2 regions of the Bacterioplanoides pacificum genome follow, and region 1 is predicted to be linked to the other one. Evidence: predicted binding sites of a transcription regulator. Region 1 holds the regulator's gene; the other holds the start of a gene.
What was found. Region 1 encodes sigma-54, which starts transcription at its own class of promoters, with help from an activator protein. Its sites were predicted from a motif close to TGGCACNNNNNTTGCTNT; they were not measured.
Positions count from the first base shown of each region.

Region 2: the regulator sigma-54 is predicted to act here: its motif matches at 1,469-1,486, upstream of urtA (urea ABC transporter substrate-binding protein).

Region 1 is NZ_JBHRYB010000016.1:64,129-67,551, forward strand. Features, by position in the region: gene rapZ (RNase adapter RapZ) at 1-323, opposite strand, end outside; gene ptsN (PTS IIA-like nitrogen regulatory protein PtsN) at 406-858, opposite strand; gene hpf (ribosome hibernation-promoting factor, HPF/YfiA family) at 882-1,184, opposite strand; gene ACFOMG_RS16230 (RNA polymerase factor sigma-54) at 1,230-2,819, opposite strand; gene lptB (LPS export ABC transporter ATP-binding protein) at 2,964-3,423, opposite strand, start outside.
Region 2 is NZ_JBHRYB010000025.1:60,086-63,508, forward strand. Features, by position in the region: gene urtB (urea ABC transporter permease subunit UrtB) at 1-49, opposite strand, end outside; gene urtA (urea ABC transporter substrate-binding protein) at 132-1,430, opposite strand; gene ACFOMG_RS17200 (GntR family transcriptional regulator) at 1,762-2,472, opposite strand; gene uca (urea carboxylase) at 2,472-3,423, opposite strand, start outside.

The DNA of each region.
Region 1 (3,423 bases):
AGTGGGTGCTTACGGCGGGTGGCACTGAAGCGCTGCAATAACACGTCATCACCGGCATCGAGATAAATAATATCGAGCTGATATTCGTCGTGTGGCAGGCTGTGCAGAATATGATCGATCTGGTCAAAGGTGTGGACCAGGTTGCGGGCATCGATACTGACGGCCACTTTCGATAACCGCTCTTCATGATGGGTTTCACGTACCAGATCGTTGAGCAGGCCGATGGGCAGATTGTCGATGCAATAAAAGCCCAGGTCTTCCAATACATGCAGAGCACTGGATTTACCCGATCCTGAGCGTCCGCTGATAACCACAAGGCGCATAAGCTTGTCCTTAACTTTTCGTCAGGTGTGTTAGGGAGTGTGTCAGTTATAGCAGATGTTTATGGCGTGCCGATGACTTTTGTCAGCTGGCCAGCAATGCCCGCTTAAATAACTGACTGGCGTCCGGAGCGTTGCGTAATGCCTGGCGGAAATCGGGTTCATTGAAATTTCTGGCCAGCATCGACAATACCTGAAGATGTTCTTCCGTTGCTTCTTCCGGTACCAGCAACGCAAACACCAGGTCGACCGGCTGGCGGTCGATGGCGTCAAAATCAATCGGTTGTTCCAGCCGTAATAACACGCCAAAGGCCTGTTCGCAGTTGGGCAGACGGCAGTGCGGAATGGCAATACCTTCACCGATACCTGTACTGCCGAGCCGCTCGCGGCCCAGCAGGCGCTCAAAAATATCGTCAGCGGCGCTGTCTTTCAGCTGCGCTGAAATAATCTGCCCGAGATATTCCAACAGTTTTTTCTTGCTGGAAATCGGTACATCAATTTCAGTGCGCTCGGCGCTCAGAATATCGGCGATGGTCATGGATCAACCTTCTTGGGTAATAATCAGTGGCCGTGTTGGCGGGCAACCATTTTTTCTTTGTGCTTCAGCACCTGGCGGTCCAGCTTGTCGATCATGGCATCAATGGCCGCGTACATGTCGTCGCTGTCAGCGCTGGCGTTCAGGTCGGCACCGCTGACATGAATGGTGGCTTCGGCGTGGTGACGTTCGTCTTTTTCCACGGTCAGAGTGACCTGAGCAGTGGTCACGTTATCAAAGTGACGGGTGATTTTGCCCATTTTTTCTTCCACGTGGGCTTGCATTGCTTCAGTGATTTCCACGTGGTGGCCACTAACATTAATTTGCATATCAGACTCCTTCTTTAATTTTGTCTGAGGTGTATCAACGGCTGATCAGATCAGCTGCTTGCGTTCGTTGGATGGTGGAATATGCATGGCTTCACGATATTTTGCCACCGTACGACGTGCGACTTTGATCCCCTTGTCACCCAGCATGGCGGCAATTTTATTGTCGCTTAACGGCTTGCGCTGGTTTTCTTCGGCGATCAGTTTTTTGATCATGGCACGGATCGCGGTGGACGAACATTCGCCACCGGTATCTGTGCTGACGTGGCTGGAGAAGAAATATTTCAGCTCAAAAATGCCACGTGGAGTGTGCATGTATTTTTGTGTGGTCACCCGGGAAATGGTGGACTCGTGCATGCCTACCGCCTCGGCGATGTCATGCAATACCAGCGGCTTCATTTTTTCTTCGCCTTCTTCGAAAAACTCGATCTGGTATTCGACAATTTTGGTCGCCACTTTCAGCAGGGTATCGTTACGGCTTTGCAGGCTTTTGATAAACCAGCGTGCTTCCTGCAGGTGATCTTTAATAAAGGTGTTGTCGGGGCTGTTATCCGAACGTTTTACCAGTGCCGCATAACTTTCGTTTACCCGCAAGCGGGGGGCAATGTCGGGGTTGAGTTCGACCCGCCATTCATCGCGGATATTGCGTACAATCACATCCGGCACAACGTACTCTGCCTGGTCGGGAGAGATGCCGGCACCGGGTTTCGGATTGAGTTCTTTAATCAGTCGCATCACCGACTTCAGGCTGTCTTCCTTCAGCTTGGTTTTGCGCATCAGGGTCGGATAATCTTTGCTGCCGAGCATATCGATATAGTCGCTGATCACCAGCTGGGCTTCTGTCAGCCACGGGGTTTCAGCGGGCAGCTGGGCCAGTTGCAATAACAGGCATTCTCGCAGGTCGCGGCAGAACACTCCGGCCGGATCAAACTGTTGCAGGCGTCGTAAGACGACTTTGACTTCGTCTTCTTCGACATCCAGTTCCGGATCGATGCTTTCCAGTACGTCTTCGATGCTGGTGTGCAGATAACCGTCGCTGTCGACGCCGTCGATAAACATCAGCGCGATTTCACGGTCGGTGTCCGACATCGGTGTCAGGTTGAGTTGCCACAATAAATGATCCTGCAGATCATCGGTGGTGGCATGGCGGGAATCGTAATCGAAGTCGTCGTCAGCCGGACCAGCGCTGGATGCCACGCCGGCGGTAGGCTGATAGGTGTCGTCCCAGTTGCTGTCGACCGGCAGGTCATCGGGCAGTTGCTGGTTGGATAAGTGATCCCCCAGCTCCTGGCTGTCGCTGCCCTGAACATCGTAATCGCTGTCGTTAGCCGTGCTGCTGTTATCGGCACTGGCGCTGTAGTCGTTCAGGCTATCGCTGTTGTGCTGGTCGTTGCTGTCGTTGTCAGAGGCGCGACTGTCCTGGTCGTTGCTGTAGTCGTTGCCTTCGCCCTGATCATTGCCGTCGCTGTAGTCGTCGCTGTCGTGCTCTTCATTTTCGAGCATTGGGTTGGAGTCGAGCGCTTCCTGAATTTCCTGTTGCAGATCCAGTGTCGACAGCTGTAACAAACGAATAGCTTGTTGCAGCTGTGGTGTCATGGTCAGCTGCTGACCCATCTTTAACTGGAGTGATGCTTTCATAAAGTGTCGATAGTCACGCGAATGTCAGGCCTCGTATGTGGCCAACCAATACTTTGCATTATAGGCAAAGCCCGTGCACTTGGAATCCCTGTTTTAACCGAGATGTCATAAATATTGCTTGTGAGCAACAAACCGGGCTGTTACTCACAACCGGAAATCATCACCCAGGTACACTTTGCGCACCTGTTCGTTGGCCAGGACTTCTTCGGCGTTGCCTTCAGCAATAATATGACCACCGCCGACGATATAGGCTTTTTCGCAGATCGCCAGGGTTTCCCGCACGTTGTGGTCGGTAATTAATACACCAATACCGCGATCCCGCAGCTGGCGAATGATGTCCATGATGTCAGACACAGAAATCGGGTCAACACCGGCGAAAGGTTCGTCGAGTAAAATAAAAGACGGTTCAGCAGCCAGCGCCCGGGCAATTTCGACCCGCCGGCGTTCTCCACCGGATAACGCCATGCCGAGGCTGTTGCGGATATGCTGAATATGAAATTCATCCAGCAGACCTTCCAGCCGCTCCTGGCGCTGCTGGCGGTTCAGATCCTGACGGGTTTCAAGAATGGCCATAATATTGTCGGCGACGCTCAGCTTGCGAAAA
Region 2 (3,423 bases), on a different contig from region 1:
GTAATAAAAAGCCAACGAATAGCGTTGATATATATTGAGTTACACGCATGGGAACTTCCGTTTTTTATAAGGTGGTTATTGCTACAGAATCAGCCTGTAACAATAACCATCAGGGCCTTCAGTAAGCGCGGTTATTCCGCTGCAACCGCACCACCACAGCTTTTGCTGACCGTGTTGTAGTTGCCACAGCTGATCGGTGCCGTCCAGTCGGAGATCAGGTTAGCCGACTCCGGCAGATAATCGGTCCAGGCATCCCCTTTAACCACCTCATCGGTTTTCCAGACGATATCAAACTGGCCATCATCCTGAATTTCGCCAATCAGCACCGGCTTAGACAGATGATGGTTTTCGTTCATCTTCGCCATCCCACCCGTTAGATTCGGAACTTCAATGCCATACATGGCTGAGCGCACTTTATCGACCTCTTCACTGCCGGCTTTTTCAACCGCCTTTGCCCACATCCTGAAGCCGATATAGGTTGCCTCCATCGGGTCATTCGTCACACGCTCATCGTTCTCAGTAAAACCGTGCCACTGCTCAATAAATGCATCATTTTCTTCGCTGTCAGCACTTTGGAAATAGTTCCAGGCCGCCAGATGGCCTACCAGTGGAGAAGTATCAAAACCAGACAGTTCTTCCTCACCCACCGAGAAAGCAACCACAGGAATGTCTTCTGCACTGATACCCTGGTTCGCCAGTTCTTTATAAAACGGTACATTGGCATCACCATTCACCGTCGACACTACTGCGGTTTTTTTACCCGCACTGCCGAACTTTTTAATATCCGACACAATGGTCTGCCAATCGCTGTGACCAAATGGTGTGTAGTTCACCATAATATCTTCGGCCGCTACGCCTTTGGATTTCAGGTAACTTTCCAGTATTTTATTGGTGGTACGCGGGTAAACGTAGTCGGTACCGGCTAACACCCAACGTTGTGCACCCACTTCGTTCATCAGATAATCTACCGCAGGTATGGCCTGCTGGTTCGGTGCCGCTCCGGTATAAAATACGTTATATGACGACTCTTCGCCTTCATACTGAACCGGATAAAACAACAGCCCGTTTAATTCTTCCACGACCGGTAGAACCGATTTACGTGACACCGATGTCCAGCAACCAAAAATAACGTCGACATCCTGTTGCTCAAGCAGTTCGCGGGTTTTTTCAGCAAACAGCGGCCAGTTAGAAGCCGGGTCAACAACAACCGGTTCCAGTTTTTTACCTAACAAGCCACCTTTTTTATTCTGTTCTTCAATCATCATTAAAACGGTATCTTTTAATGTGGTTTCGGAGATTGCCATAGTCCCGGATAATGAATGCAGCACACCCACTTTGATGGTATCACCAGCGTTAGCCAGGTTGACGCCCGCAGCCAGAGCAGTGACAGCAAGCAGTTTTCCGGTACGGCTCAAGATTGCTTTTTTCATCTAACTTTCCTTCATTGGTTGTCATGTATACAAGACAGAGTGCAACCCATATACCAACTATGAAAATCCGATGAATTATCCGTTATTACGCCGGTTAACCGCGCTCAGGGCCAACAACCCGACGGGCTGGCAAGCCAGTTCTGCACCGTTAACTACCGTTTAATATCATCTTGCTATTTATCAGTGCATCCTTTTATCACTGAACTCTTATTTGGTAGCGTTAGCCGGTATAAAAAAATCCCGGCGAAAATAATTTCGCCGGGATTTTAGTTACGCTCAGGTCCTGTTAATACTCTTGCTATAAAGCTGTTACGAACTGAAAAATTGATCGTTATTTCATGCTCATATCAACGGCATAGCGCTGCCGGGCTTCCTGAATTCGATGCAGGGTAATCTCACGCACCGTATTTTTGCTGATCTCGATATGTTGTGTCAGCTCTGCCACCACCTGATTCGCATCGGCATTGAGTATCTGCAACAATATCCGGCTGTGCTCGTTATAGGTGGCTTCAATCCGACCCGTCTGGGTAAAATCCAGCCGCCGAATAATGCGCAAACGCTCACACACATCGCGATGAATCGCACTTATTTCCTGATTTTTTCCGCTTTCCACCAGACCAAAATGAAAGTTTTCATCCAGCTTTGCGACCTCACTGCTATCCGTCAGACGTTGTCCTTCAGGGCAACACCAGATTGCTGATAGTTCGGCCAAACGCTGTTGCCGGTCGTTAGCGCTACATAAACGCCGGACTGTTTCGGCCTCCAGTAAAATGCGCACATCGTACAGGTCTTCAAAATAACGAAAATCGAATGGCCGTACCTGCCAGCCACTGCGGAAATGTACCTGAACATAGCCATCGCGCTCCAGCCGGTATAACGCCTCCCTGACCGGAGTACGTGACGCCTGCATACGACCAGCAATTTCCGTTTCGCTGAAACGATCACCCGGCAGCAGCTGGAAATCAAAAATATCCTGTTTCAGCTGCTGGTATATACGCTCCGCCAGGCTCGGTTTACGTTGTTGGGTTTGTGGTGCATTCATCAGGCTGGCTCATGCTGGCTTTGTAATAATCCCAGCAACACATCCCCCGGCTGAACTGCGTGGCCTTCCTGACAACATAACGAACCCACCACACCATCCCGGGGTGCCAGCAACGGAAATTCCATTTTCATTGCTTCTACAATCACCAGAGTATCGCCCTGCTGCACGACCTGGCCCTCTTCCACCAATACCTTCCAGATATTCCCGGCAATGTCGGAGTGTACTGCCGTTCCCCGGATTTCTTCAGCCTGAGTGGTTAACCCGGCCTCTTTAACTTCACCAAAAGCATCATCACTGGCCCAGTGTTCCACTTCTTTGGCAAATGCCTGTTGCTGCTGCTGACGGAACTGTTCGATGCTGTCGTCATTATCCTGCAGGAACTGCTGATATTCCGCCAGACTGAAGTCTTCCTCGGTAATTTTTATTTCCAGCCGCCCTTCGCGGAAGGCCTCACGCTGCCGGGTTAATTCCTGCTCCGTCACTTCGTAATAACGCACCTGGTCAAAAAACTTCAGCAACCAGGGTTCATTATTGCTGAACTGTTTATTTTTCAGGAATTTATTCCAGATCGGTAAGGTACGGCCAACCAGCTGATAACCACCCGGACTGTCCATACCATAAACGCACATATAAACCCCGCCGATACCCACGGTACCTTCTGCGGTAAATGTACGTGCCGGATTATATTTAGAGGTTAATAAACGATGACGAGGATCGACCGGAACTGCACAAGGTGCACCGAGATACACGTCACCCAGTCCCATCACCATATAACTGGCATCAAAAATAATCTTTTTGACCTCATCACGACTGTGCAAACCGTTAGTGCGCTGAATAAAATCGACATTGTTTGGCAACCAGGGGGCTTTTTCCTGCACCGATTGCTGATATTTTTCCACCGCATCCAATGTGGCACTGTCTTCAAACGCCATCGGTAAATGAATAACCCGG